Regions from separate parts of the Streptomyces sp. NPDC059092 genome, predicted to be linked through region 1. Evidence: riboswitches for the same ligand, from Rfam matches in the RefSeq annotation. Region 1 holds a riboswitch; each other region holds the start of a gene.
What was found. Region 1 has a riboswitch for cyclic di-AMP ahead of ACFXPL_RS35405 (M23 family metallopeptidase). Riboswitches for the same ligand answer to the same signal wherever they lie in the genome.
Positions count from the first base shown of each region.

Region 2: another riboswitch for cyclic di-AMP. It lies ahead of ACFXPL_RS13030 (peptidoglycan DD-metalloendopeptidase family protein); the one in region 1 lies ahead of ACFXPL_RS35405 (M23 family metallopeptidase).
Region 3: another riboswitch for cyclic di-AMP. It lies ahead of ACFXPL_RS31110 (M23 family metallopeptidase); the one in region 1 lies ahead of ACFXPL_RS35405 (M23 family metallopeptidase).

Region 1 covers NZ_JBHZEJ010000106.1:8,575-18,562, forward strand. Annotated here, with positions in the region: gene ACFXPL_RS35380 (ATP-binding protein) at 1-1,579, opposite strand, end outside; gene ACFXPL_RS35385 (CobW family GTP-binding protein) at 1,808-2,989, shown strand; gene ACFXPL_RS35390 (DNA topoisomerase (ATP-hydrolyzing) subunit A) at 3,076-5,526, opposite strand; gene ACFXPL_RS35395 (M16 family metallopeptidase) at 5,753-7,120, shown strand; gene ACFXPL_RS35400 (M16 family metallopeptidase) at 7,117-8,520, shown strand; cyclic di-AMP (ydaO/yuaA leader) riboswitch at 8,706-8,873, shown strand; gene ACFXPL_RS35405 (M23 family metallopeptidase) at 8,886-9,680, shown strand; gene ACFXPL_RS35410 (GntR family transcriptional regulator) at 9,891-9,988, shown strand, end outside.
Region 2 covers NZ_JBHZEJ010000017.1:15,160-25,147, reverse strand. Annotated here, with positions in the region: gene dxs (1-deoxy-D-xylulose-5-phosphate synthase) at 1-267, shown strand, start outside; gene ACFXPL_RS13050 (aspartate aminotransferase family protein) at 264-1,691, shown strand; gene ACFXPL_RS13045 (helix-turn-helix domain-containing protein) at 1,817-2,440, shown strand; gene ACFXPL_RS13040 (DUF6126 family protein) at 2,463-2,636, shown strand; gene ACFXPL_RS13035 (tyrosine-protein phosphatase) at 2,667-3,479, opposite strand; cyclic di-AMP (ydaO/yuaA leader) riboswitch at 3,918-4,084, shown strand; gene ACFXPL_RS13030 (peptidoglycan DD-metalloendopeptidase family protein) at 4,089-5,108, shown strand; gene ACFXPL_RS13025 (SGNH/GDSL hydrolase family protein) at 5,289-6,113, shown strand; gene ACFXPL_RS13020 (STM4011 family radical SAM protein) at 6,157-7,002, opposite strand; gene ACFXPL_RS13015 (STM4012 family radical SAM protein) at 7,067-8,434, opposite strand; gene ACFXPL_RS13010 (STM4013/SEN3800 family hydrolase) at 8,431-9,243, opposite strand; gene ACFXPL_RS13005 (STM4014 family protein) at 9,285-9,988, opposite strand, start outside.
Region 3 covers NZ_JBHZEJ010000074.1:17,086-27,073, forward strand. Annotated here, with positions in the region: gene ACFXPL_RS31100 (MerR family transcriptional regulator) at 1-515, shown strand, start outside; gene ACFXPL_RS31105 (PP2C family protein-serine/threonine phosphatase) at 817-1,980, shown strand; cyclic di-AMP (ydaO/yuaA leader) riboswitch at 2,300-2,454, shown strand; gene ACFXPL_RS31110 (M23 family metallopeptidase) at 2,466-3,515, shown strand; gene ACFXPL_RS31115 (PrsW family intramembrane metalloprotease) at 3,595-4,938, opposite strand; gene trmB (tRNA (guanosine(46)-N7)-methyltransferase TrmB) at 5,064-5,834, opposite strand; gene lhgO (L-2-hydroxyglutarate oxidase) at 5,952-7,169, opposite strand; gene ACFXPL_RS31130 (sporulation protein) at 7,300-8,799, opposite strand; gene ACFXPL_RS31135 (asparagine synthase-related protein) at 9,508-9,988, shown strand, end outside.

The sequences.
Region 1 (9,988 bases):
ACCGGGCGCCGCCGTCCGCCGCCGCGCCCACCCGCGCGCTGCCGCCCTGCCGCTCCGCGAGCCTGCGGACCAGGGCGAGGCCGAGCCCGCGCCTGCCGTGGGCCGGTGGCTGCTTGGTCGACCAGCCCTCGGTGAAGACCAGCTCGCGCCGCTCCTCGGGGACGCCGGGCCCGCTGTCGGAGACCACCGCCACGACCGTACGGCCCTCGGCGCGCAGCTCCACCTCGATGCGCGGCTCCACGGAACCGACCGCCGCGTCCAGCGCGTTGTCGACGAGGTTGCCCACGATCGTGACCAGCCCCTGCGGGTCCACCAGCCGGTCGGGCAGCAGCGTGGCGGGCGCCAGCCGCAGGGACACGCCGCGCTCGGCGGCGACCGTCGCCTTGCCGACCAGCAGGGCCGCAGGGAGCGGATCGTGGATCCGCTCGGTGATCTGCTCGGCGGTGGCCCGGTGCACCCCGACCACCTCGGTGACGAACTCCACCGCCTCCTCGTGCAGCTCCAGCTCCAGCAGCCCCAGCAGGGTGTGCATCCGGTTCGCGTGCTCGTGGTCCTGGGCGCGCAGGGCGTCGATCAGCCCACGGGTGGCGTCCAGCTCCCGGCCGAGCTGTTCCAGCTCGGTGCGGTCGCGCAGGGTGACGACCGCGCCGCCGTCGTCGGTGGGCATCCGGTTGGCGACCAGGACGCGGCTGCCCCGTACGGTGAGCAGGTCCTCGCCCAGTACCCGCCCGGTCAGCACCTCGGTGGTCCGGCCTTCGCCCAGCACCTCGCCGAGCGGGCGGCCCGTCGCGTCGGGACCGAGCCCCAGCAGCCGCTGCGCCTCGTCGTTCATCAGCCGGATCCGGCCGGAACCGTCCAGTGCTACGACGCCCTCGCGCAGGCTGTGCAGCATGGCCTCGCGCTCGGTGAGCAGGGCCGAGATGTCGGAGAACGCCAGGTCGTGGGTCCGGCGCTGGAGGCGCCGGGAGATCAGATACGCGGCGAGCGCCCCGGCCGCCAGGGCGCCGCCCGCGTAGGCGAGGAGCCCCGGGATGGCGGCGAGGAGCCGGTCGCGGACGCTGTCGTACGCGATCCCGACCGAGACGGCGCCGACGATCGTGCCATGGCGGTCGCGCAGCGCCACCTTGCCCCGGGCGGAGCGGCCGAGCGTGCCGCTGTCCAGCTCCATGACGTCCTTGCCCGCGAGGGCGTCGCTGGGGTCGGTGGAGACGACCCTGCCGATCTCGTCGAGGTCGGTGTGCGACCAGCGCACCCCGCGCTTGTCCATGATCACCACGTACTCGGCGCCGGTGGCCCGCCTGATCCGTTCGGCCTCGGCCTGCACGGGTCCGTCGGCCGAAGGACCGGTGGCCAGCAGGTCCTCGGCGACGGGTACGGAGGCGGTGGTCTCGGCGATCGCGAGCGCGCGGCGCATCGCCTGGTCGTCCAGCTCGGCGCTGAAGGGGGCCAGGAAGAGGCCGGTGGCCAGCACGGTGACGCCCGCGGCGATGGCGAGCTGCATCAGCAGCACCTGGGAGAAGACCCGGCGTGGCCAGCCGAATCTCCGTCGTCCGCCCGCGGTGCTCGGTCCGGCGCTCATGTACACGAACGGTAAGGGGCGCGACGCGCTTTCCGAAATTTCGGCGGAATCGGTACCCGGTGGGTGGGTGTCCGGCCACATCCCCGGCGGCAGGCCGGCCCGGCGCCCCGCGGGGTGGCGCACCCATATCCTGGTGCGGGCGGCGGACTCCATGATCATCCGCTCGGTGGGTCCGCCGCGGGCGCGGGGGACGGGACCGGACGACGACGCGGCACGGAGGCGCCAGGCGTGAGCAGGAAGCAGATCCCGGTGGTCGTTCTCACGGGCTTTCTGGGATCAGGGAAGACGACCCTGCTCAACCATCTGCTGCGGCGCCGCGCCGGCAACAGGATCGCGGTGGTCGTCAACGACTTCGGGGCCATCGAGATCGACGCCATGACGGTCGAGGGCCAGGTCGGCTCGACGGTCTCGCTCGGCAACGGCTGTCTGTGCTGCGCTGTCGACGCGAGCGAGCTCGACGGCTATCTGGAGCGGCTGACCCGCCCGTCCGCGCGGATCGACCTGATCGTCATCGAGGCCAGCGGACTGGCCGAGCCGCAGGAACTCGTCCGGATGATCCTCGCCGGGGACAACCCGCACACGGTCTACGGGGGGCTGGTCGAGGTGGTGGACGCCGCCGAGTTCGACGCGACCCGCCGGCGCCATCCGGAGATCGACCGCCATCTCGCGCTCGCGGATCTGGTGGTCCTGAACAAGACCGACCGGGTGGGGGAGGCGGAACACGCGCGGATCCTCGACGTCCTGGAGACGCTCGGCCCGGGGACGCCGGTGGTCTCCGCGTCGTACGGACGGGTCGACCCGGAGCTGCTCTTCGACCCCGCAGTCCGGCCGGCCGAGGAGGAGAAGGTACGCCAGCTCTCCTTCGAGGACCTGCACGAGGACGAGGACCACACCGGCCACGACGCGGGCCACGGGGCGGGCAACGGAGCCGGGCACGAGGGGCATCTCCACACGGCTTACGAGAGCGTGTCGTTCACCGCGTCCGCGCCGATGCGTCCGCGCCGGCTGATGGCGTTCCTGGACTCCCGGCCCGCGGGGCTCTACCGGATCAAGGGCTTCGTGGACTTCGGCGCGGGCGACCCGGACCACCGGTACGGGGTGCACGCGGTAGGCCGCTTCCTGCGCTTCCGTCCGGAGCCCTGGGCCCGGGGTACGGAGCGGCTCACCCAGCTCGTCCTGATCGGCTCGGGCATCGACCCGGACGCGCTGCTGAAGGAGCTGGCGGCGTGCCAGGAGACCGAGGCGGAGGCGGAGGCGCGTGACCGGGCGGGCGCGGGGGAGGACGCCGGGACCACGGCCGATCAGCGCGACATGTGGGGCGTCCTGCGCTACGTACCGGACCCGTCGGAGCCCGGGGACCCGTCCGAGCCTGGAGACTCGTCCGAGCCCGGGGGCCCCTCGGAGCCCTGAGAACCACCCGACCCCGGAGACCTTGAGGGGGCCGGGTCCAAGGACCCGGCCCCCTCAAGGCCGTCACCGGCCCGGTTCGTTCGCCGTCAGTGCGCGGGCCCGGCCAGTACGTGGACCTCCGCCGCGAACGGCGTACCCGAACCGTCCCTGCGCGGGTCGGGCTCCGGCAGCTCGACCGGTGTGCCGTTCCGCTGCGCCGCGAGCGCCGGGCTCGCGCCCGCCCAGCCCAGGGCCAGCATGTCCTCGCCCTTCAGGAACCGGTGACAGCGCACCCCGCCCGTCGCCCTGCCCTTGCGCGGGTACTGGTCGAACGGGGTGAGCTTCGCCGTACGGACGGAGTCGTCCAGAGTGCCGTGCGACCCGGTGACCGTGAAGACCACCGCCTCCGCCGCCGGATCGACGGCGGTGAACGAGATCACCGTGGCGTCGTCGGCCAGCTTGACGCCCGCCATGCCGCCAGCGGCCCGCCCCTGGGCCCGTACCTGCCCCGCCTGATAGCGCAGGAGCTGGGCGTCGGAGGTGATGAAGACCAGGTCCTCCTCGCCCGTCCGCAGCTCGGCGCCGCCGACCACACGGTCGCCCTCCTTGAGGGAGATGACCTCCAGCTCCTCCTTGTTGGAGGGGTAGTCCGGGACGACCCGTTTGACGACGCCCTGGAGCGTGCCGAGCGCGAGCCCGGGGGACGACTCGTCCAGCGTCGTCAGGCAGACCACTTCCTCGCCGTCGTCCAGCTCCAGGAACTCCGAGACCGTCGCCCCGCCCGACAGGTTCGGGGTCGCGGCGGTGTCCGGGAGCCGCGGCAGGTCGATCACGGAGATCCGCAGCAGCCGTCCGGTGGACGTCACGACGCCGATGTCGCCGCGCGCGGTCGCCGGGACGGCCGAGACGATCACGTCGTGCTTGACGCGCCGGCCCTCGCCCGCGTCCAGCGGCGCGCCGTTGGCCGTACGGGCCAGCAGCCCGGTGGAGGAGAGCAGCACCCGGCACGGGTCGTCAGCGACCTCCAGCGGCACCGAGGCCACCATGGCGGCGCCCGACTCCAGCAGTACCGTGCGGCGCGGGGTGCCGAACTTCTTCGCCACCGCTGCCAGTTCCGTCGAGACGAGCTTGCGCAGCTCGCCGTCCGACTCCAGGATGCCGGTCAGCTCGTCGATCTCGCCGTTGAGGCGGTCGCGCTCGCTCTCCAGCTCGATCCGGTCGAACCGGGTGAGCCGGCGCAGCGGCGTGTCCAGGATGTACTGCGTCTGGATGTCGCTGAGCGAGAAGTGCTCGATCAGCCGCTCCTTGGCCTGCGACGAGTTGTCGCTCGACCTGATCAGCCGGATGACCTCGTCGATGTCGATGAGCGCGACGAGCAGCCCCTCGACCAGATGCAGCCGGTCGCGCCGCTTCGTCCTGCGGAACTCGCTGCGGCGGCGCACCACCGTGAACCGGTGGTCCAGATAGACCTCCAGCAGCTCCTTCAAGCCGAGCGTCAGCGGCTGGCCGTCCACCAGCGCCACGTTGTTGATGCCGAAGGACTCCTCCAGCGGCGTCAGCTTGTAGAGCTGCTCCAGCACCGCCTCCGGCACGAAGCCGTTCTTGATCTCGATGACCAGGCGCAGGCCGTGCGAACGGTCCGTGAGGTCCTTGACGTCCGCGATGCCCTGGAGCTTCTTCGCGGAGACCAGGTCCTTGATCTTCGCGATGACCTTCTCGGGGCCGACCGTGAAGGGCAGTTCCGTGACGACGATGCCCTTGCGGCGCGGGGTGACGTCCTCCACCGTCGCCGTCGAGCGGATCTTGAAGGTGCCCCGGCCCTTCTCGTACGCGTCCTTGATGCCGGTCAGCCCGACGATCCGGCCGCCGGTCGGCAGGTCGGGACCCGGCACGAAACGCATCAGCGTCTCCAGGTCGGCGGCCGGGTGCTTGATGAGGTGGCGGGCGGCCGCCACGACCTCGCCCAGGTTGTGCGGCGGCATGTTCGTCGCCATACCGACCGCGATACCGGTGGCCCCGTTGACCAGCAGGTTGGGGTACGCGGCCGGAAGTGTGACCGGTTCGCGCTCCTGACCGTCGTAGTTCGGCTGGAAATCGACGGTGTCCTCGTCGATGGACTCCGTCATGAGCGACGTCGCGTCGGCCATCCGCGCCTCGGTGTACCGCATGGCGGCCGGCGGGTCGTCGTTCCCGAGGGAGCCGAAGTTGCCGTGGCCGTCCACCAGCGGCAGCCGCATCGAGAACGGCTGTGCCATGCGGACCATGGCGTCGTAGATCGACGCGTCCCCGTGCGGGTGGAGCTTGCCCATCACCTCGCCGACGACGCGCGCGCACTTCACGTAGCCGCGGTCGGGGCGCAGGCCCATCTCGTTCATCTGGTACACGATGCGGCGGTGCACCGGCTTCATGCCGTCCCGGGCGTCGGGCAGGGCCCGGGAGTAGATCACCGAGTACGCGTACTCAAGGAAGGAGCCCTGCATTTCATCGACCACGTCGATGTCGAGGATCTTCTCCTCGAAGTCCTCCGGCGGCGGGGTCTTGGTGCTGCGGCGGGCCATCGCGGCTGCGGCTCCTTCACAAGTTCTGTACGGCAACTTCTGGAACTGACGCGGACCATTGTGGACCGCGCCACTGACAACGCCGACCCCGACCCGTCGTTGGGACGGGATGGGGCGCGTGTCGGAAGGGTGCCAGATCCCGGACCTGTTACGGGAACTTCGCCAGGTGTCGGCACGCTTGCATACAGTGGCAGGACTTCTCCATATCGCGATCGAAGGGACGTACATGCCCATGGGTCACACGGCCACAGCGCAGGCCGGTTCCGGCGGCCTGACAGCGACTGAGCACCGCCTGGCCAACGGCCTCCGCGTGGTGCTCTCCGAGGACCACCTGACCCCGGTCGCCGCGGTCTGCCTCTGGTACGACGTCGGCTCGCGCCACGAAGTCAAGGGCCGTACCGGCCTTGCCCACCTTTTCGAGCACCTGATGTTCCAGGGCTCGGCGCAGGTGTCGGGGAACGGCCACTTCGAGCTGGTGCAGGGGGCCGGCGGCTCCCTCAACGGCACCACCAGCTTCGAACGCACCAACTATTTCGAGACCATGCCCACCCACCAGCTCGAACTGGCGCTCTGGCTGGAAGCCGACCGGATGGGCTCCTTGCTCGCCGCGCTCGACGAAGAGTCCATGGAGAACCAGCGGGACGTCGTCAAGAACGAGCGCCGCCAGCGGTACGACAATGTGCCATACGGTACGGCCTTCGAACGACTGACCGCGCTCTCCTACCCCGAGGGCCACCCCTACCACCACACACCGATCGGCTCCATGGCCGACCTGGACGCCGCCACCCTGGAAGACGCCCGCGCGTTCTTCCGTACGAACTACGCGCCGAACAACGCGGTGCTCTCCGTCGTCGGCGACATCGACCCCGAGCGCACCCTCGCCTGGATCGAGAAGTACTTCGGCTCCATCCCCTCGCACGACGGCAAGCAGCCGCCGCGCGACGGCACCCTCTCCGACACCATCGGCGAGCAGCTCCGCGAGGAGGTGTACGAGGAGGTCCCGGCCCGCGCGCTGATGGCCGCCTACCGGCTGCCGCACGACGGCACCCGGGAGTGCGACGCCGCCGACCTGGCGCTCACCGTCCTCGGCGGCGGCGAGTCCTCCCGCCTCCACAACCGGCTGGTACGGCGCGACCGCACCGCGGTCGCCGCCGGCTTCGGGCTGCTGCGGCTGGCGGGCGCCCCGTCGCTCGGCTGGCTGGACGTGAAGACGTCCGGCGGGGTCGAGGTCCCCGAGATCGAGAGCGCCGTCGACGAGGAGCTGGCCAGGTTCGCCGCCGAGGGCCCCACCGCCGAGGAGATGGAGCGGGCCCAGGCCCAGCTCGAACGCGAATGGCTGGACCGGCTCGGCACGGTCGCCGGCCGCGCCGACGAACTCTGCCGGTTCGCCGTCCTGTTCGGCGACCCGCAGCTCGCGCTGAGCGCCGTCGACCGCGTCCTGGACATCACCGCGGACGAGGTCAGGGAAGTCGCCGCGGCGCGGCTGCGCCCCGACAACAGGGCGGTGCTGGTGTACGAACCGGTCGGCGCCGACGACACCGCGGACGCCGACGACACCGCCGAGAACGACGAGCACGAGGGGGCGGACCAGTGACCGACGCTGCCGTGACCATGGAGTTCCACCCGCGGCCGACCGCCGGCGAGGCCAGGCCCTGGGCCTTCCCCGCCCCCGAGCGCTCCACGCTCGGCAACGGCCTGACGGTGCTGCGCTGCGACCGCCCGGGCCAGCAGGTGGTGGCCGTCGAGATCAATCTCGACGCCCCGCTGGACGCCGAACCCGAAGGGCTCGACGGCATCGCCACGATCATGGCGCGGGCGCTCTCGGAGGGCACCGACAAGCACAGCGCCGAGGAGTTCGCCGCCGAGCTGGAGCGCTGCGGCGCCACCCTCGACGCGCACGCGGACCACCCGGGCCTGCGGGTCTCCCTGGAGGTCCCCGTCTCCCGGCTGCTCAAGGCGCTCGGCCTGCTCGCCGAGGCGCTGCGCGCCCCCGCCTTCGCGGACAGCGAGGTCGAACGGCTCGTACGGAACCGGCTCGACGAGATCCCGCACGAGACCGCCAACCCGGGCCGCCGTGCCGCCAAGCAGCTCTCCAGGGAGCTGTTCCCGGCCTCCCTGCGCATGTCACGACCGCGCCAGGGCACCGAGGAGACCGTGGAGCGCATCGACGCCGCGGGCGTCCGCGCCTTCTACGAGGCGCACGTACGCCCCGCGACGGCCACCGCGGTCATCGTCGGCGACCTCACCGGCGTCGACCTGGACGCGATCCTCGCGGACACCCTCGGCGCCTGGACGGGCGACACGGCCGCGCCCCGGCCCGTACCGCCGATCACGGCCGACGACACCGGCCGGGTGGTCATCGTGGACCGCCCCGGCGCCGTCCAGACGCAGCTTCTGATCGGCCGTATCGGCGCCGACCGGCACGACCGGGTCTGGCCCGCGCAGGTACTGGGCGCGTACTGCCTGGGCGGCACGCTCACCTCCCGGCTCGACCGCGTCCTGCGCGAGGAGAAGGGCTACACCTACGGCGTGCGCGCCTTCGGTCAGGTGCTGCGCTCCACCGCGCCGTCCTCCCCGGACGGGGCGACGGGCGCCGCGATGCTCGCCATCAGCGGCTCCGTGGACACCGCGTCCACGGGACCGGCGCTCGACGACCTCTGGACGGTGCTGCGCACCCTCGCGGCCGAAGGGCTCACGGACGCCGAGCGCGATGTGGCCGTGCAGAACCTGGTCGGGGTCGCGCCGTTGAAGTACGAGACGGCCGCCTCCGTCGCGGCCACGCTGGCCGACCAGGTCGAGCAGCACCTCCCGGACGACTTCCAGGCGCGGCTCTACGCGCGGCTGGCCGAGACGGGCACCGTCGAGGCGACGGCCGCGGCCGTCAACGCCTTCCCGGAGGACCGGCTCGTCACCGTCCTGGTCGGGGACGCGGCGCAGATCAAGGAGCCCGTCGAAGCTCTCGGAATCGGTGAAGTGACGGTTGTCACAGGCTGATTCGTCCGACGAGGGAACCCCGGCGACCGCGGTCGCCGGGGTTCTGCTTTATGTCCCCTTTGGTGGAAAGGATGCCTGTCTGCCCTGTGGTGTGCGCTACAAAAAACCTTGTCTGTTTGGTTATTGAAAGACGAGCCGCTTAGCGTCGGTCCGGCTGTTCGCCGTTGCGCCGCATCAGTGGCACCGGACAGCCATCGCCGAGTCCCCGTCAGGCGCGAGCCTGGGGAGCCGGGGACCCACGTCCCTGGGGTGAATCGGACGGCCTTCGCGAGCACACCGCGCGGAGGGGTCCGTAGGAGACCTTCCTGCTCCGAACCCGTCAGCTAACCCGGTAGGCGAGAGGGAAGGAAAGGACCAGCCACTTCATGGCGTTCACCCGTGCCACCGGGAAGCACCGCGCCCCGAACCGCATCACCTGCAAGGGCGCGAGCGCCGCCGGGTTCGCGACGCTGACCGCGACCGGCGTCATCGGCTCCCTCGCCTCCCCGGCGCTCGCCGCCGACAGCGGTACCGAGGCCGCCACGCACGCCGGGCTCACCCAGGTCATCGCCATCGGCGACGCCGTCGCCGGCGCGGTCGACGACCAGGCCGAGGCCCAGCGCCACGCGGCCGAGAAGGCCGAACGGCTGAAGGCCGAGGCCGCGGCGCGCGCCGCCGCGAAGGCCGAGGCTGAGCGCAAGGCGGAGGCCCGCGCGAAGGAGCTGCGTGAGGAGCGGGAGCGTGCCGCGCGCGCCGAGGAGCGCAAGCGGCTGGGCACCTTCCAGCTCCCCGTCGCCGGCTCGTACGTCACCACCGGCTACCACTCCGGCGGCTCCCTCTGGTCCTCCGGCAGCCACTCGGGCGTCGACTTCCGCGCCGCGTCCGGCACCTCGGTCGTGGCCGCCGGCGCGGGCACCGTCGTCGAGGCCGGCTGGGGCGGCTCGTACGGCAACAACATCGTCCTGAGGATGACGGACGGCACGTACACCCAGTACGGCCACCTCTCCTCGATCGGCGTCTCGGTCGGCCAGAGCGTCACCCCGGGCCAGCAGATCGGCCTCTCGGGCGCCACCGGCAACGTCACGGGGCCGCACCTCCACTTCGAGGCCAGGACGAGCGCCGACTACGGCTCCGACATGGACCCGGTCGCGTACCTCCGCACGCACGGCGTGGCGGTCTGACCGCTCCCCGCCCTCCCGCGCACCGTTTTCCGCCGAAGGCCCCGGCTCCCCGCCGGGGCCTTCGCCTTCTCCGCGCGTCGGCGCCCCGGGCTGGCCAAAAGATATCCATGGATTCCGGGCACCCATCGGAAATTCGCGTTGATTGCAATAGAGTCACGGAACAGGCGTCGATCGGCTGCGTTTCGCGCGGATTAAGGCGGAGGTTCGGACATGCGCATTCCCGCGCAATCGGTATGCACGGCTATTCGCGACGACATCGTCTCCGGGCTGTTCGAGCGGGGCGGCCGGCTCACCGAGGAGCAGCTCGC
Region 2 (9,988 bases), on a different contig from region 1:
GTCGACGAACAGCTCGCGCCGCTGGCCGAGCGGCACCGGCTGGTCGCGGTCGCGGAGGACAACTGCCGTAGCGGCGGCGTGGGTTCGGCCGTCGGCCAGTCGCTGCGCGACGCGGGGGTCGACGTACCGCTGCGTACCTTCGGCATCCCCGAACAGTTCCTGGCACACGCCAAACGCGGCGAGGTGCTGGCCGACATCGGCCTCACCCCGGTCGAGATCGCGGGGCGGATCACCACCGCCCTGACGGGCAAGGAGAGGGCGCGATGAACGGATCCCCCCAGCCGGGTCCGCCGGGCCGGCCGGCGCCGTCCAAGGGGTTCGACCTGCCGAGCCTCCTCGCGGAGCGCGGCGCCGAGCGTTACGAGCTGCACACCAGACACCTCAACCACCAGCTCCCGCGCATGCTGCACACCATCGGCTTCGACCGGGTCTACGAGCGGGCCGAGGGAGCCTACTTCTGGGACGCGGACGGCAACGACTACCTGGACATGCTCGCGGGCTTCGGCGTGATGGGCCTCGGCCGGCACCACCCCGTCGTACGCAAGGCCCTCCACGACGTCCTCGACGCCTCCCTCGCCGACCTCACCCGCTTCGACTGCCAGCCGCTGCCCGGCCTCCTCGCCGAGAAACTGCTCGCCCACAGCCCGCACCTGGACCGGGTGTTCTTCGGCAACAGCGGTACGGAAGCCGTCGAGACGGCCCTGAAGTTCGCCCGGTACGCCACCGGCCGCCCCAGGATCCTCTACTGCGGCCACGCCTTCCACGGGCTGACCACAGGATCGCTCTCCGTCAACGGCGAGGACGGCTTCCGCGACGGCTTCGCGCCGCTGCTGCCCGACACCGCGATCGAGCTCGGCGACCTCGACGCGCTGGAGCGGGAGCTGGCCCGCGGCGACGTGGCCGGGTTCGTCGTGGAGCCGATCCAGGGCAAGGGCGTCCACGCCGCGCCGCCCGGCTTCCTGCGCGCCGCCCAGGAACTGCTGCACCGCCACAAGGCGCTGCTCATCGCCGACGAGGTGCAGACCGGCCTCGGCAGGACCGGCGACTTCTACGCGTACCAGCACGAGGAGGGGGTCGAGCCGGATCTCGTCTGTGTCGCGAAGGCGCTCTCCGGCGGCTACGTGCCCGTCGGCGCGACCCTCGGCAAGGACTGGATCTTCAAAAAGGTCTACTCCTCGATGGACCGGGTCCTGGTCCACTCCGCGAGCTTCGGTTCCAACGCCCAGGCCATGGCGGCGGGGCTGGCCGTTCTGTCGGTGCTGGAGGACGAGGAGATCGTCGCGGGTGTACGGGCCACCGGCGAGCTGCTCAGATCCCGGCTGGCCGCCCTCGTCGACCGGTACGAGCTGCTGCACGAGGTACGCGGCCGAGGACTGATGATCGGCATCGAGTTCGGCCGGCCGAACTCGATCAGACTGCGTGGGCGTTGGACGATGCTCCAGGCCGCCCGCAAGGGTCTCTTCGCCCAGATGGTCGTCGTACCGCTGCTCCAGAAGCACCGCATCCTCACCCAGGTCTCCGGCGACCATCTCGAAGTGATCAAACTGATCCCGCCCCTGATCATCGGGGAACGCGAGGTGGACCGCTTCGTGGCCGCCTTCACGGCTGTGATGGACGACGCACACGGCGGGGGCGGACTGATGTGGGACTTCGGCAGGACACTGGTGAAGCAGGCCGTCGCCAACCGGTAGGGGACGGCTGGGAGACGGGGCCAGGCCTCGCCCACGTCCCGGTGGCCTGGCTGGTTCGTCCCGGACGCTTTTGCCTCCGAGGTAAGAAATTTGCCTCGGAGGAAAGTTCCTGGCGCAATGGACACATGAGCACACCCCCCGCCGGAGAGGCGGCCGACGCGCTGCCCGACCAGCTTCCCGACGTCGCGCCGCGCCTGCGTGAACTGCGCCGTGGCCGCCGGCTCACCCTGGAGGCCGCCGCCCGGCGGGCGGGGCTCTCCCCCGCCCATCTCTCCCGGCTGGAGACCGGCCGCAGACAGCCCTCCCTGCCCATGCTGCTGGGGCTGGCCCGGATCTACGGGACGACCATCTCCGAACTGCTCGGCGAGACACCGCCGGAGCGCGAGCCGATCGTCCGGGCCGGCCGGGCCGAACCCGTCGAGGCCGACGGCTGGACGTACCACCAGGCGGGCGGTCCCGGCCGCGCCATGCAGCCACTGCGGCTGGAAGTGCCGTACGGGGCTCAGGGCGACCTGGTCCGGGTGCACCCCGGGGAGGAGTGGCTGTACGTCCTCGACGGCCGGCTCCGGCTGAGCCTGGGCGACGCCCTGCATCTGCTCGGCCCCGGGGACAGCGCGCACTTCGACTCGCTCACCCCGCACCGCATCGCGGCGGCCGGCCCCGAGGGGACCGAGCTGCTGTTCGTCCACACCCTGCTCCAGAGCCCGACCGCGGACCTGTGCCTCGGTGGCCCGGTCCATCCCGCCTGACCTGCTGAGAGAGGCCTTCGCCATGTCGGAGACAGAGCACCCGGTGCCTCGTGAGGGAGCGCCGGAACATGTGATGAACGAGGAGAAGACGTTCCCGCGAGGGCTGGTGATCCGGCTCTTCGCCTATCTGGTGGCCGGCCATATCTTCGCGGCCTTCCTCTATCTCCTCTTCCACCTCGGAGCCCAGGGGCAGTGACGGCCCGGTACGCGACGGAACGCGGCGGCGTCAGCCCTCGTCCAGGAGGCGGGCGCGCAGCCGTTCGCGGGTCTCGGGCGTGAGGCCGAGGCCGTCGGACAGATAGCGGTCGGTGGAGCCCCAGGTCTCCCCGATGGCTTCGAAGGCGGCGGCGAGGTATCCGGCGCGGGCGTCGAAGAGCGGGCTGAGCAGCGCCATCGCCTCGCCCGAGGCCGCGCCGGGCGTGCGGTCGGCGCGGCGGAAGGCGTAGCGGCGGTGGGGGTCGTTCGACTTGAGGTAGTCCGCCTCGATCGCCTCCGGCTCGACGCCGACCGCGAGCAGCGCCACGGCGACCGAGATGCCGGCCCGGTCCTTGCCCGCCGCGCAGTGCAGCAGGGCCGGGAGGCTGTCCGCGGCGAGCGCGTGCAGCAGGCGGCTGTGCTCCGCGGTGCGCTGCGTGACGATCGCGCCGTACGAGCCGGTCATCCGGGCCGCCGCTCTGCCGTCCCCGAGGAGCGAGCGGAGCTGGTCGAGGTCGCCGTGCCGGACCATCCGCCAGAACTCGGCGCCGTCGGCCGGGTCGGAGAGCGGGATGTTCACGTGGCGTACGCCCGTCAGCTCCACGTCCGCGCCGTCGAGCTTCAGATCGGCGGAGTTGCGGAAGTCGAAGATCGTGTGCAGACCCAGGCCGGCGAGGAAGACGGTGTCGTCGGCGGTGGCGTGGGCGAGATGTCCGCTGCGGTAGAGCGCGCCGTACCGTACCCGCCGTCCGTCCACGGTCGGCAGGCCGCCGACATCACGGAAGTTGCGTACTCCGGACAGCTCGGGCTCGGTGGACGGGACCTGCGGTGACTGCTGCGTCACGCCTGCTCCTCCAGGTCTGCCGTCGGCGCTGTTCGCCGGCGGAGTCGGTTGCTGACCCTACGACATCTGTTCGGAGGCTGATCGGTTCCGCGCGGTGGTGCGGGAGCGTCCGCGTACGGACAGGACGCGAGGGGAGGAAACGCCCAAACAGGCATCTATCCGGATTGACTGATTCCATATAACCTGCCCCGATCGAGGGGGAGATGGGTGTCGCCGGGTGAGCAGGATCATATCCGTGACGTTCCGTGGCGGCGGGGCGAAAGGGAAAGGCCACCTCGAAAGGGATTTGGAGGGAGGCCTCCACGCAGGGTGACCGGCGATCTTCCGCCGGAGAGGAGTGTGCGCCGCCGACGGAAAAGGGTGGCTTGTTCCGGCCGTCCCACTCGCCTACGTTCACCCTCAATCCGAGCGGAACGCCGAATCCTGCCGCCGCCTCGGGGACACCATCCACCCATTCACGCGTGGCAGGAGCGGGGGACCCAGGTAGTACGCCGTTCCGGTGCTCCGGCATCAGGGACGGCTCGGGGTGAAGTCGCGCACCATGCGCGGCCGGGCATCTCCAGCCCGAACCCGACAGCTCACCTCGCAGGCGCCGGAGAGGAATTCGCCATGCCCGCGAAGGGTAAGCACCGCCGTCCGAGGACCAACCCGTTCTCGCGCGGATTCATCGCCGCCGGAACCGGTGGCGCCGCCATCGCGCTGCCGCTCATCGGCGCCACCGGCGCGCACGCCGCGCAGCAGGCCGCGCCCGCCGCCGCCCCGCAGGCCGCGCCCGCCGCCGCCCCGCAGGCCGCGCCCGCCACCGCGCACACCGCCCAGAAGCTGCCCGCCGCGGCGCCGCAGGGGGCCGCCGCGACGCAGGTGACGCGGTCGGCGGACACGAGTGTGCACACGTACGCGGTGGTCGCGGGTGACTACCTCTCCAAGATCGCTGACGAGCAGAACGTGCGGGGCGGCTGGCAGCGGCTGTACGAGGACAACCGCCAGGCCGTCGGCGCCGACCCCGGGCTGATCCACCCCGGCCTGAAGCTCACCATCGGCGGCAAGCCCGCGACCGCCCGCTCGGAGGCGCCCACCGCCTCGAAGTCGTCGAAGACCTCGAAGCCGTCGAGGGCCTCCGAGCCGTCGAAGCCGTCGTCGAAGGCCGCCTCGTCCGGCAAGTCCTCCACGGCGGCCAAGAGCGCGGCGCCCGCCGCCAACTCCGCCGCGCGGAGCAGCGCTTCCGGCTTCACCCTGCCGGTCGACGGCGTCGGTGTCGGTACGGCGTACCGCGCCGCGGGCGGAAGCTGGTCCAGCGGCTACCACACCGGTGTGGACTTCGTGGCCTCCACCGGCACCACCGTGAAGGCGGTCGGCGCGGGCACCGTCGTGACCGCCGGCGACGGTGGCTCGTACGGCAACCAGATCGTCATCCGGCACGACAACGGGATGTACTCCCAGTACGCCCACCTCTCGTCCCTCTCCGTCTCGGCCGGCCAGAGCGTCACCCCGGGCCAGCAGATCGGGCTCTCCGGGGCGACCGGGAATGTGACGGGACCGCACCTGCACTTCGAGATCCGCACGGGACCGGACTACGGCTCGGACGTCGACCCGCTGGCCTTCCTCCGGCAGAACGGCGTCTCCATCTGATCCGTCCGGTTCCACCGTGACACCCGCTTTTCTCCGCGCGGCCCGGCACCGAATGTGCCGGGCCGCACGGCTTTTCGCTATTCCCACTTGAATGAAAATTGACCGATGGCATTTCTCACCCCGCGTCAACCCTTGCCTACGGTCGCGTAGGTCACATCGCCGGGTGGAAAATACTCTGCTGTGGCAGACGATTCGAGAGCAAGAAGAGACAAGGTATTCGGGTCGTACGCGGCGATCGGTGACAGCTTCACGGAGGGCGTGGGAGATCCAGGACCCGACGGTCTGTTCGTCGGCTGGGCGGACCGGCTCGCGGTCCTGCTCGCCGACCAGTTCCCGGTCTCCGGTGCGACGGCCGACCCCGTACACGGCGACTTCCGCTACGCCAACCTCGCCGTACGCGGCCGGCTCCTCGACCAGATCGTCGCGGAGCAGATCCCCCGGGCCAAGGAACTCGCCCCGGACCTGGTGACCTTCTGCGCGGGCGGCAACGACATCATCCGCCCCGGCACCGACCCCGACGATGTCGCCGAGCGCTTCGAGCGGGCCGTCGCCGACCTCACCGACGCCGTCGGCACGGTCGTGCTGGCCACCGGCTTCGACACCCGCCGCGTGCCCGTTCTGCGCCATCTGCGCGGCAAGATCGCCACGTTCAACGAACACACGCGGGCCATCGCCGACCGCTACAACTGCCCCGTGCTCGACCTCTGGTCCTTCAGGACCGTCCAGGACCGGCGGGCCTGGGACGGCGACCGGCTGCATCTCTCGGCCGAGGGACACACCCGGGTCGCGCTGCGCGCCGGGCAGGTGCTGGGCGTCGACGTCCCCGCCGACCCGGACCAGCCGTGGCCGCCGCTGCCCCCGCGCGGCACGCTCGAAGTACGGCGCGACGACATCCACTGGGCGCGCGAGTACCTGGTGCCCTGGATCGGGCGCAGGCTGCGCGGCGCCTCGTCCGGCGACCACATCGAGGCGAAGAGGCCCGACCTGCTCCCGCTGAAACACTGACGCGGCCCCGGGTCCCGGGCGGCGGGGGCGGCCCCGCGTGACCTCACGCCCCCGCCGGGATCCGCTCCAGCACCCCGCCCGCGAAGACGTCGTACAGCGGCAGCGTCTCCAGATGGACATAGCCGATATGGCAGTCGCACACCGCCAGTGGGCAGGCCCGGGGCGCGAGGGCGCGACGGTACGAGCCGTCGTAGAGATTGCCCAGTTCGGCGCGGACGAAGTGGCAGCGCCGTACCGTACCCTCACCGTCCACCGAGATCACCGACTCGCCTGTCCGGCACGGCAGCCCGGCCGAGCGGTGCGGATGGCGGCTGTACGGGAACAGTGGATCCAGCGCCGTCCACCGCGCGGCCTCCTCGTCCGTGTAGGAGTGCCCCTCGGCCGCGTTGATCCACAGGTAGACGTGCGGGGGCAGCTCGGCGCGCAGCCGGCGCGCGTGCTCCAGATGCGCGTCGAGGCCGACCACCCCCACGCTGAACCGGACGCCGCGCTCCGCCAGTTCGCGGGCCTTCGTCAGGAAGCGGCCGTACGGCGTCTGCCCCGGGTGGTACGTGCACCACAGGGCGAGCTTCGCCGGGTCGGCGTCCGCCAGCCGGTCCGTGCGGAAGCTGAGATTCGTCTGGACGGCGACCCGGCGGATGTGCGGCAGCAGCGACAGCTCGGTGAGCGCCCGCTGGTACCAGGAGCGGACCATCCCCTCACCCCAGGGCGTGAACAGCACGGAGAGCCGGTCGTCCGTCGCGGCGGCGGCCCACGCGGTGAACCGCTCCAGGGCCGCCCGGTCGGCGCGTAGCTGCTCACCACTGTCCCGCCGCTTGGCGAACGGACAGTACGGGCAGTCGTAGTCGCAGGAGGCGAGCGGCCCGCGGTAGAGGATCGTCAGGTCCATGGGGCTCCCTTCGGGGCGTCGGTCCCCACGAGGCGGGTGGCCAGGGCCGCCCGCCTCGTGAGGGCTACTTCGATGCGTACGCGGCCATCGCGGCCCGTACGGAGGGCGAGAACAGCGCGGGGCCCAGCGCGTCCGAGTGCGCGAGCCCCTCGGGGGAGAGCCGCAGCAGCCCGGGGCCCGCGCCGGCGTCCAGCCAGCCGAGGCCGGCGAACCGGTCCAGCTCGGGTCCGAAGTCCTCGCCGGGTTCGGCGCCGAACCGCGCGCGGTACTCGGCCACCGCCATGCCCCGGGCCTGGAGCAGCGACTGGAGCAGATGGCGGCGGCGCGCCTCGTCCCCGTCGACGCGTCGGCCCACCTCGGCACGGGAGAAGTCCGCCGTCTCCGTGTAGGCGTCGATGATGGCCCGTATCTCGCTCATGCCGACGGCGTAGTCGAAGGAGTAGTGGAGACGGGAGGTGTACGAGCGGGCCCCGCAGCCCAGGCCGATCATGCCGTCGGTCTGGCAGGCGTAGTCCTCGGCGCCCTGGGACGGCGCGTCCCGGCGGCGGAACATCCGCATGGACACCTGTTCGTACCCCTCGGTGAGGAGATGGTCACGGCCCTGCCGGTAGAGACTCAGCCGCTGCCGGTCCCACTGGGCGTCACCGCCCGCGCCGAGCCTGCCGAGGCCGGTGAGCGGCCGTACGTACAGGGGGTAGAGATACAGCTCCTCGGGCCGCCAGGCGAGCGCGGCGTCCAGCGAGTGGCGCCAGGTCGCCGGGGTCTGGCCGTCGATGCCGTAGATGAGGTCGATGTTCAGGACGGGGATCCCGGCGTCCCTGATCCGGCCGAGGGCGGCCTCGACCTCGGCACGGCGCTGCGGGCGTACGGCGGCCCGCGCCTCCGCGTCCACGAAGCTCTGGACGCCGATGCTCAGCCGGGTGGCGCCCCGGTCGGCGAGGACGGCCAGCCGGTCCGCGGTCGCGGTGGCCGGGGAGGTCTCGACGGAGAGCGGCACGGCGCGCAGATCGGCGTCCATCCGCTGCTCGGCGATGTCGCAGAGCCGCTCCAGCTCGCCCGCGTCCAGATAGGTGGGCGTACCGCCGCCGAAGGCCGCGGCGGCGAACCGCACCGGCCCCTCGGCGCCCCCGCTCGCGTCCAGCGCGTCACGGACCGCCGTCGCCTGCCGGTCCAGCGCGTCCAGATAGCGCGTCGTCAGCTCCCCGGGCGCGCCGATCCGGGTGAAGAGATTGCAGAAACCGCAGCGGACCTCGCAGAACGGGATGTGCAGATAGAGGGAGAGCGCGTCCTTGCGCTCACCGGCCCACTCGGCGGCCAGCGCGGGGCGGTCGCCGAGCGGGCGGTACGCCGTCTTGTGCGGATAGGCGTAGACGTAACTCTCGTACGGACGCGGCGTGGTCGCCGGGGGCGTGGGCGACAGCGATGTGGTCATGAGGCGGTCCCGTGCTCAAGGAAGAAGTGGGCGTACGGCACCGTCCAGACGGACGGGTGGCCCAGCCGGTGGCCGCTCCAGCCGTCGTCGCCGTAGGCGGTGCCGTGGTCGGAGCAGACGATCGCGAAGCACCGGCGGCGGCTGCTCGCGGCGGTGAAGAGCCGGCCGATGTGCCGGTCGACGTATTCGAGCGCGGCGGCGTGCGTGGCGCGGGTGTCGCCCGCCTCCTGGGTGGCGCCCGGCCGGTGGAACCAGTTGGGCTGGTGCAGCGCCGCCACATTGACGAAGAGGAACAGCCGCCGCTCCCGGTCGAGTCCCGCGACGACCTGCTCGGCGCGGGCGATCTGCGCCTCGAAGGAGACCGGGGACGCCACGCCGAACTCCGGCTCCCAGTGGCTCTCCTGGAACATTCCGGGCAGGACGGAGCCGAGAGCGCCCCGCCGGTCGAAGAAACCGACGCCGCCGACGCAGACCGTGCGGTAGCCGGCCGCAGCGAGGCCCGAGACCAGGTCCGGTGTGTCGTAGACGAACGTCCCGGCGGCCGTCGACTCGCTGCCGCCGAAGCGCGCGGCGAACAGCCGGGGGTGCGGGCCCTGGGCGGCGGGGGTCGGCAGGAAACCGGCGAAGATCGCCTGGTGCGAGGCGTAGGTGAAGCTGCCCGGGGCATGCCGCTCCTCCCAGCGGCCGGCCGGCAGATGGCGGGCGAGGTTCGGGATCCGGCCCGCCGCGGCCAGCTCGCACGCCACGTCGAAGCGCAGCGTGTCGAGGGTGACGAGCAGCAGGTCGTCCCGCCCGACGACCTCGTTCATGTCGGGTGAGGGGGCGGGCGACGCCTCGGGGCGGGGGGACGTCATGCGGGATCCCCGCACGTGGGGCGCTCCGCCGCACGGTCCGCCCGGCGGGACAGGGCCGCGAGCTGCGCCGCGTAGGTGTCCAGCCCCGCGGCCTCGCGCTCCGGCAGCCCGCCGAGGCCGGGCAGCAGGTCGCCGAAGGCGTTCACCTCGGCGACGGCGTACCGCCGCCAGCTCGGGTCGGGCATCAGATCCACCCCCACGCAGTGGGTCGCGGTGAAGCACGCCGCCGCCTGTTCGCAGATCGTGAGAACGGCGGAGAAGCTGCCGCCCGCCGCGCCGATCGTGGACCGGACCGCGTCGAGATCGCCTCGCGCCCCGCCGAGATGGAGGTTGGTCATGGGCGAGGCGCTGGTACGGACGACCGCGTGCGTGGCACGTCCCGCGACCACCACGACACGCAGATCGGCCGCGCGCCCGTTCTGCGTCCCCTTGGACACCCACTGCTCGATGTGCAGCCCGTCCGGCGCGAGGGTGTCGATGATCGCCGCCACCTCACGTTCGGCCGTGTAGCGGCGCACCCGCAGGGAGTTGAAGAGGCGGCCCGCGCCGTCCAGCTCCACGGAGGTGATCGCGCTCACCCGGCCGGGGCCCGCGATCTGCACGGCGAGCACCCCGGAGGCCGAGGAACCGTGGGCGATCTTGACGAACGCCCGGCGCAGCCCGGCCCCCGCCATCCGGGCCCGTACGTCGTCCCAGCCCG
Region 3 (9,988 bases), on a different contig from region 1:
CCCTGCGCGGCCATCTGGCGCTGCTGGAGCAGGAGCGCGAGCGCATCGGACGGCTGATCTCGTCCGTGCGGACCACTCTCCACAAGACCGGGAACGGAGAGGATCTCATGGCAGAAGAAGTGTTCGACGGTTTCGCGCACACGCGGTACGAGCAGGAGGTCACCGAGAGGTGGGGCCGTCCCGCCTACGAGAAGAGCGACCGCTGGTGGCGCTCGCTGAGCGAGGAGGAGCGCCGGGCGTTCGGGGAGCGGCACGAGTCGATCGCCCGCGACTGGGGGCGTACGGCGGCGGCCGGGCACGGCGCTTCGAGCGACGAGGCGCAGGCGGTCGCCCGGCGTCACTGCGGCTGGCTTTCGGTGACCATGGAGCCCACCAGGTCCTATGTCATCGGCGTGACGGCCATGTACGTCGATGATCGACGTTTCACCGCGACGTATGACCAGTACGGTGAAGGTACGGCTGTGCTCGTGCGGGACGCCATGAAGGTGTACGCCGAGCGCCACCTGACCGACTGAGCGTCTTCCCATCGGGGCTCCGTGGTCCAAGTACCGGTCCCCTACCGGCCTCCGTAGCCCAGTCGGCCGAGGGCGGGTCGCTGCCCGGCGCGGCAGCGGCCAGCCTGGGTGGAGCGCGGTACCGTCCGCAGCCGTCGGCGGACCGGGCAGGAGACGACTGGTGGGGAAGCTCAGGAAGATCGGAGAGCGCCTCGGCGGCAGGAGCAGGCAGGACGCCGACGGCGCCGGCGTCCTGGGTGCGGACGGCGCGGGCTTCTGGACGACGAGCGGGCGCGACCACCGCCGGGACCCCGCCCAGAACCTGGCCCAGGTGGGCGACGCGGCGCCGTACGGACCGCACGGCCCGCACGGGCGGCGCCTCGCCGGGCGCAGGCTCGTCCGGTTCCTGCCCGCGTTGGTGATCATCGGCGGGGTGGTCCTGGATCTGGCGACCCCGGCGCGGGTGACCGGGGCGCCGCTCTTCGCGGCCGCACCGCTGATCGCGGCGCCCTTCTACCCGTTGCTGGGCACCCTGCTGACGGGTCTGGCCTCACTCGTCGCCGAGGCGGCGCTGCGCATCCACACGGACACGCTCTTCTCGGTGGTGTCGTACAGCGAACTGCTGACCGTGCTGCTCGTCTCCGTCCTCGCGCTCTACATCAACGGGGTCGTCAGACGCAGCGGCGAACGGCTGGCCTCCGCACGCATCATCGCCGAGACCGCCCAGCGCGCCGTGCTGCCCAGACCGGCGGAGCGGATCGGCGGGCTGCGGATCGCGGCGCGGTACGAGGCGGCGCAGGAGGGCGCGTTCATCGGCGGCGACCTGTTCGCGGTGCAGGACACGCCGTACGGGGTAAGGCTGGTGGTCGGCGACGTACGGGGGAAGGGGCTGGAGGCGGTCGAGGCGGTCGCCGTGATCATCGGGTCGTTCCGGGAGGCGGCGGAGCAGGAGAGCTCGCTGGAGGGCGTCGCGCAGCGGCTGGAGCGCTCGCTCCTGCGCGAGGGGACGCGGCGGGACGGGCTCGATGTCTTCGAGGGGTTCACCACGGCCGTACTGGCGGAGATCCCGCACGGCGAGGACGTCGTACGGCTCGTCAACCGGGGCCATCCCGAGCCGCTGCTGATGTGCCACGACGGAGCCGTGACGATGCTGGCGGCGCAGGACCCCGCGCTGCCCCTCGGCATGAGTGAGCTGGGCGCGTGGCCGGACCGGGCGGAGCAGTCCGTGTACCCGGACGGCGCGACGCTGCTCTTCTACACGGACGGGCTCACCGAGGCGCGCGACACCCAGGGGGTCTTCTACGTTCCGCGCGAGCGGCTCGACGGGCGGATCTTCCAGGGGCCCGACGAGATGCTCCAGGCGCTGATCGACGACGTACGGCGGCACACGGGCGGCGGCAGTCAGGACGACATGGCGCTGCTGGCGGTCAGCCGGCCCGGGGAGGGGGAGCCGGAGCGGCGCAGGACGATGCCGATCGTCACCTGACGGGCTCCACGGCCTCACCGGTTCGCGGCTTCACGACTTCGAGGCTCCGGCTCCGCGGCTCCGCGGCTTCACGATCGCCGGTCACGAACGGTAATCGGTGCGTCTCCCTCCGCATAACATATGACATACCGTCAGGTATGTGTAGTGGATCGATATGCCGGGGGCATCGGTCAACTCGCCCCGATGTGCGTCCTTGTGTCCCGGTACATCCGATGCGAAGTCGTTAACGATCACTGGGAACAGCTTGGAATAACGCCCTGGTCTCTATTAACGTTCGATAACGCAGCGCGGTCGTCCCAGCCGTCGTCAGAGATGGCACCGTGCGTGTGCGCCGAATTCCGCGAGGGAACCGGGGAACCACCAATTGGGGTGAATCGGGAGCTACTTGCCGCCTTGTGCGGCGGGGGGCACCCGTAGGAGACCTTCCTGCTCCGAACCCGTCAGCTAACCCGGTAGGCGAGAAGGAAGGAAAGGAGCACGCCTCAGTGGCGTCCAACCAGCCTGCCCCCACGGCAACGGCGACCTACGCACCCCACTCCTTCGGCAGCGGCGGTGAGAACGAGGCGCCCGGGACCTGGGGGGAGTGGAACCCCACCGAGGAGTCCGTCCGCCCCGTACGCGGCAAGCACCGCGTCGCCAAGCAGCGCAACGGGCTCGCGCGCAGCTCCACCGTCCTCGGCGTCGGCGTCATCGCCGCCGTCGGCGCGGGCGGCATCGCCACCGCCCAGGACAAGCCCGCGGTCTCCATATCCCTGCCCGATGCCATCGCGGACAATCTTCCCGACGCCAAGTCCCTGCCGGGGATGAGCTATCTCAGCTCGGACGACTCCGACTCCGACGTGCTGGCCGGTGAGCCGCTGACCACCGCCGGGCTGACGGCCTCGGACGCGGAACAGGGCGCCACCGACGCCGGCGAGGCGCTGCGCGCCCGCATCCTCCAGCAGGCCGAGCGGCAGCAGACCGAGGCCGACGCGACGCAGCGGGCCGCGGTGCAGGACGCGGCGGCCGAGAAGGCCGCGGCCCAGGCCAAGGCGCGTCAGACGGACGCGCAGGAGAAGATCGAGGCGGCCGAGAAGAAGGCCAAGGCGGAGGCCGAGGCCAAGGCCGAGAAGGAGCGTCTCGCCAAGCTGGCGGCCAGCTACTCGCTCCCCACCTCCTCGTACACCCTCACCTCCTCCTTCGGCCAGTCCGGCTCCCTCTGGTCCTCCGGCTACCACACCGGCCTGGACTTCGCGGCGCCGACGGGCACCCCGATCAAGGCCGTGCACAGCGGCACCGTCAAGTCGGCCGGCTGGTCGGGCTCGTACGGCTACCGCACGGTCCTGGAGCTGGATGACGGTACGGAGATCTGGTACGCGCACCAGTCCTCCCTCTCCGTCAGCGCCGGTCAGAAGGTCTCCACCGGCGAGGTCATCGGCCGCGTCGGCGCGACCGGCAACGTGACCGGGCCGCACCTCCACCTGGAGGTCCACACGTCGGGCGGCACGGGCATCGACCCGATGGCCTGGCTGAACGGCAAGGGCATCAACCCCTGACGCACGTCACCGCCCCCGCCAGGCTTCGCGATTCCGCCCGACCCGTGCCCCCTGTCCAGGCCCCCGTCACCCCGGGAGGTCAGTACTGGCGGTACGGGTTGTAGCCGTCGTAGTCGATGTACGGCGGCGGCACCCGCACCCGGCCGGTGGCCCGCGCCGCGTACGTCAGCGCGGGCCCGGCTATCTCCTTGCGCTCCCACAGGTGGTGCAGCAGCTCCTGCTCGCGCTCCACGAAGTCCGGGCCGACCGGGTCGCGTCCGGCCCGGTGGCGCAGGAACGCCAGGGACGTCGCGAAGGCCTCGTACTCCCCGACCGCCCGCGCCGCGGCGGGTCCGTGGCTGCGGCTCGCGAACCCCCGCGCCATGGTGCGGGCCCGCATCGAGGAGAGCGCGAGGGGCGCGGCCGGGGCCAGCCAGCCCGCGGCGGCGTAGGCGGGCAGCTCGGCCGCGAGCGTCCGCAGCTCGCGCTGGCGGCTCCAGATCGCCAGCCAGGTCAGCAGCCCGAAGACCGGCATCATGAACGCCCCGTACACGGCGTAGAAGCCGAAGGGCCCGAACAGCGACGCCGAGCCGTTCCACAGCGCGTGCATGCCCATCGCGAGGGCCAGCCCGAGCAGCGGGAGGACCACGCGGCGGATCCTCTGGCGCCGGGCCGCCACCGCCGCCAGGCCGAAGCCGATGCCCGTCGCCGCCGTGAAGAGCGGGTGGGCGAACGGCGACATCACGACGCGTACGAAGAAGGTCGCCGCCGTGACCGAGTTCAGCCCGGAGTGCCCCTGGGTCTGGTCCTCGCCGAAGGCGTTGCCCAGATAGAGGATGTTCTCCGTGAAGGCGAAGCCGGTCGCGCTGAAGCCCGCGATCACGACCCCGTCGACCAGCCCCGTGAAGCTCCTCCGGCGGAAGAGGAAGATCAGCAGGATCGCCGTCGCCTTCGCGCTCTCCTCGACGACCGGCGCTATCACCGTGGCGCCCAGGGACTCCGCGCCGGCCGGGTCCGCGGTGGCGGTGGCTATCCACTCCGTCGCGAAGGAGTTCGCGATGATCGCGACGAGCGCCGCCGCGAAGGCGCCCCAGGCGAAGGCGAACAGCAGATTCGTCCACGGGCCCGGCTCGACCCGGTCCAGCCAGCGGAAGGCGGCGGCCAGCAGCGGTACGGGCAGAACCGCCAGCCCGAGGCCCACCAGGAAACCCTGGGGCCCGGTCTGCTCCCGGACGAGCGCGAGGATCACCAGCGCGCAGAGCGCGAGCACCGTGATCAACGCCCCGGCCCTGACCGCCCTGTTGCGCCAGAACGCGCGCGTCGGCCGGTAGCGCCTGCGGGCGGGCTCGGGCACGGCGCTCCACAGGTCGCCCAGTTGCTCCTGCTGCTCGTAGACGGGGATGGCCGGATGCGGGTCGAGGCGCTGCGGGGACGGTTCTGACACCTGATGACCCTAACGAGGGGCACTGACACCTGGCGATCACCCCGGGTGATCCCAGGCCCTGACTTCCGGTCCGGGAGACTTCCGTACGACGGCCTTCCGTACGACGGCCCCCAGGTACGGCAGCTTCAGGTGCGGCGGAACAGCAGGTCGTGCACCACATGCCCCTTGTCGAGCCCCTGGCCCTCGAACCGGGTCAGCGGCCGGAACGCGGGCCGCGGCGCGTAGCCGCCGTCCCGCGCCGTGTTCGCGAAGTCCGGATGGGCCGTCAGCTCGGCGAGCATCTGCTCGGCGTACGGCTCCCAGTCGGTCGCGCAGTGCAGTACGGCACCGGGCTTCAGCCGGGCCGCGGCCAGGTCCAGGAACTCCGGCTGGATCAGCCGGCGCTTGTGGTGCCGCTTCTTGGGCCAGGGGTCGGGGAAGTAGACGCGTACCCCGTCGAGCGACGCGGCCGGCAGCATCTCCCGGAGCAGGATGATCGCGTCGCCGTTGGCCACCCGTATGTTGGACAGCCCGTTCTCCTCGGCGAGCCGGAGCAGATTGCCCTGGCCCGGGGTGTGCACGTCGACGGCGAGGATGCCGGTGCCGGGGTCGTCGGCGGCCATCCGTGCCGTCGCCTCGCCCATCCCGAAGCCGATCTCCAGGACGACCGGCAGCCCGTCGAGGAGCGCGCCCGGGTCGAGCACCCGCTGACCGTCGATGTCCAGGCCCCAGACCGGCCACAGCCGCCGCAGCGCGTCGGCCTGCCCGGTGGTCACCCGGCTGCGGCGCGGCTGGAAGCTGCGGATGCGCCGCTCGAAGTGCGACCCGGCGGGGTCGGCCGCGGGGCCCGAGCCGTCGGGGAACATCCGGCTCGCGGGACGGCTCACGCTGCGGCTCACTGTGGGGTTCTCGGTCATCTCGGCAATCCGGGCTGGTGGGAGTGGTTGGTGGGGGCGGCTGGTGGTGTGCGGGGGCGGCCGGGACCCGGCCGCGATGCCCCAATTCTACGGACCTCGGCGGACCGCTCCCGGGCCCTACTCGTCCGCCAGCGCCGAGAGCGCCCGGCGGGCCACCTCCCGGCCGATGGGCAGCGAGGCGGTCGCGGCCGGGGACGGCGCGTTGAGGACGTGGACCGTGCGTCCCGCCCGCCGGATCAGGAAGTCGTCCGCCAGGGTGCCGTCCCGCAGGACCGCCTGGGCCCGTACACCCGCCGCCGCCGGGCGCAGGTCGGCGTCCCTGACCGCCGGCAGCAGCCGCCGTACGGCCGCCGCGAAGGCCCGCTTCGAGAGCGAGCGGCGCAGCTCACCCGCGCCGTACCGCCAGTGGTCGCGCGCCGTGCGCCACGCCCCGGGCCAGGCCAGCGTCGCGGCCAGCTCGGCGGGGCGTACGGCGGTCCAGGTGTACCCCTCGCGGGCCAGCGCGGGGACCGCGTTCGGGCCGACGTGGACGCTGCCGTCGACCGAGCGGGTCAGATGCACCCCGAGGAACGGGAACGCCGGGTCCGGCACCGGATAGACCAGCCCCCGGACCAGCTCCGGCCTGGCCAGCTCGTAGTACTCGCCCCGGAACGGCACGATCCGCATCCCCGGTTCGTCGCCCGCGAGCCGGGCCACCCGGTCGCAGTGCAGCCCCGCGCAGTTGACCAGGGCGCGCGCCCTGACCACCGCCCCGGACGCGGTACGGACCGCGACGCCCCAGGGGCGCCGGTCGACGGCGGTGACCTCCGCTCCGTACCGTACGGACGCGCCCGCGGCCTCCGCCGACGCGGCGAGCTGCCGGGCGACCGCCGCGAAGTCGCAGACGCCCGTCGTGCCGACCTGGATCGCCGCGACGCCGCGCACCTGCGGCTCGTACTCCATGATCTGCGCCGGGCCCAGCTCCCGCACCGGCAGGCCGTTCTCCCGGCCGCGCTGGACCAGGGCGTGCAGCCGGGGCAGCTCGTCGCGGCGGGTGGCGACGATCAGCTTGCCCGTGACCCGGTGCGCGATGCCGTACTCCGAACAGAACTTGACCATCTCGGCGGCGCCGCGCACCGCGTACCGCGCCTTGAGCGATCCCGGGCGGTAGTAGACCCCGCTGTGGATCACCCCGCTGTTGTGGCCCGTCTGGTGGCGCGCGGGTCCCGGCTCCTTCTCCAGCACGACGACACGGGTGCCGGGGGCCCCGCGCGTGATCGCGTACGCCGTCGACAGGCCGACGATCCCGCCGCCGATCACCAGTACCTCGCAGTCGAACCCCACACGTGTGCCCATCGCGCGCGTCACCTCCCACCCCGATAGTGCACTGGCCCGGGGACGGCGTGCTCAAACCCGCGCGCGGACACCAACACGGCCGGGGCCTTCCCTGCCCCGCCGGCGGACCTCCCCGTACCGCCGGTGGGGCCTACGCGGGCGCCACCAGCAGCGGCCGGGCCCGCTCCCGCAGCTCGACCACCCGGGGCTCGTCCCCGTACGGCTCCAGCCGGTGCAGCAGATCCCGTACGTACTCGGTCGTACGGGCCGACGAGATCCGTCCGGCGACCTCCACCGCCCGCGTACCGGCCGCGCACGCCGCGTCCAGATTGCCCGACTCCAGCTCGGCGACCGCGCTCACCACCAGCCGCAGACCGTGTGAGCGTACGAACTCCTCCGTCGGCCGGGACAGCGCCTGCTCCGTGAACTGCCGTACCTGACGCGGCGCCTTCAGATCCCGGTAGCACTCGGCGGCGTCCGCCGCGAACCGGTCGTACGAGTAGAAACCCAGCCACCCCGGATCCGCGTCACCGTCCCGGGAGCGCTCCAGCCACCCCTCGGCGGCCTTCAGCGACGCCCCGGCCGCGACCGCGTCGCCCGCCTTCGCGTGCGCGCGCGCCTCCACCAGCCGGAAGAAGCTCATCGTGCGGGCCGTGGCCAGCCCCCGGTTGCGCTCCAGCGCCGCCTGGGCGAGGTCGACGCCCTCGTCGGCGAAGCCGCGGTAGGTCGCCTGGAGCGACATGGACGCCAGCACGTAACCGCCCAGCGGTACGTCGGCCGCCGCGCGCGCCAGCCGCAGCGCCTGGATGTAGTAGCGCTGCGCAGCCTCCTGCTGACCGGTGTCGAAGGCCATCCACCCGGCCAGCCTGGTCAGTTCGGCCGTGGCACCGAAGAGCCCCCGGCCGACCTCGTCGCTGTACGCCCCGAGGAGCAGCGGCGCCGCGTCGACCCGCAGGCACTCCGGGACCATCGACGAACGCCAGTCGCCGCCCCCGTACTTGGAGTCCCAGCGGCGCGCGTCGGACGCGGCCTCGCGCAGCTTGGCGACATCGCTGTGGCCCACGCGCAGCGGGGACAGCTCGCCGGAACCCCCGGCGGGACCGCTCCCGTCGGCTCCCTGCGCGCCGGATCCGCCCCCGCCGTGCGCTCCCTGCGCCGCCTCCGCGACCGCCGGATCACGGGCGACCGAGGAGTCGGCGGGTGTTATCAGCCACCGGGAGGCGGGCGTCGCGTAAGCGCTCACTGCGAAAGATCCGGCCAGCGACTGCCAGATGCCCCCGCTGCCCGCGCGCCGGCCCGCCAGGTCCAGCCGGTACAGCTCCGTCGCCGTGCGCACCGCCTCCCCGACGTCACGCGGGAAGGCGAGCCCGACCTCGGGGGCCGGGTCCGCGTCCGCGAGCCCTATCTCGTGGAGTGGGACAGGACGTCCCAGTTTCGCTCCGATGGCTGCGGCGATGAGATGGGGCGCCGCACCCTGCGGAACCATCCCCTTGGACACCCATCGCGCCACGGAGGTCTTGTCGTAGCGAAGTGTCAGACCGCGCTGCGCCCCGAGGTCGTTGACCCGCCGGGCGAGGCCGGCGTTGCTGATTCCCGCGAGGGCGAGAACGGTGCCGAGCTTCTCGTTCGGCCCGCGTAGGTCCCTGGACATGCGTCACCCCTCGACACACAGACGGCCGCCGCTTTGCGGCATAGGCGCGCGGCATTCGTAAACCCAGCGTAGTTCGCCACATCCCGACCGTTAAGGGGCGGACTTCCGGATGGCGGGATTGTTGTCCGTCCCGAGGCCGCAGAACGGGCCCCGGAGAGACGCCCCGTGCTCCGGGTGTGTAGCGTGCGCCCGGCCGTGCGCTCTTGGCCCCGCGGGAGCGCGAGCGCTTCCATGAGACCTGCGTGGGTCGGCCCACTGCGTACTGGAACGAGTGGGCTGGGGGATACCGCCGCCCCAATCCCCGCGGGCGGTGGACCGGTCCGGGAGGCGAATCCCGCCTCCCGGACCGAACGTTCGCCGGCGCCGGAGCCCGCTCGGGGCCCGCCTGAGGCCCGCTTGGGGGGCCGGGCGCCGCGCCGCGCCGCGTTCGGAGATTGGCTGAATGCTGCCCATCGGTTGTCGGTCGGGAGAGCGCCGTTTCTCCGCCACATGGCCAATGCCAGGGGCGCATTCCCCTTCGCGCGCACGCTTCCGTAGGCCCTCCCGTGCGCTGTTGTCATGGCAGCATGGTCCCGAACGGCTTCGGTTCGAGCTTCTCAGCTTGAGCTTCGACGCGGGATCATGGGCCAGGGACCGCACGATCCCGGTTCCAGGGGGCCCCGGTCCGGGCCCGATTGATCCACAGGCTGTGGAAGCGTGGAGGCGTCGATGCGGTGGTTGGTGGGATGGAGCAGTATCGCCGCCCGCTTCGGCACGGCCGGGGCGGTCGGCCCCGTCGGCGACTCCGAGAGCGGCAGCGTCCACCCGGTCGGCTCCCAACTCCTGTGGGGCGACCCGGATCCCCTGTGGGCCGTAGGCGACTGGCGCCCCGACGAGATCAGGGTCGTCACCGTGGACCCCTTCACCCGGCTCGCCGTACTCGGCTGCTGCGGAGCCACCGACGAGGAACTGCGCGTCGGCCTGTTCGCCGCGCGCGGCGGCGCGCTGCGCCATCTCACCGCCTGGTCCGGGAGTTACACCGCAGTCGCCCAGATCGGCCGCCGCGTCACCATCGCAGGCGACCTGGCCGGGGCGCGCCCCGTCTTCTACACCCCCTGGGCGAGCGGCACGGCGTACGCCACCGCCGCCCTGCCGCTCGCCGACCTCATCGAGGCCCAGCTCGACATCGGCCACCTCGCCGCGCTCCTCG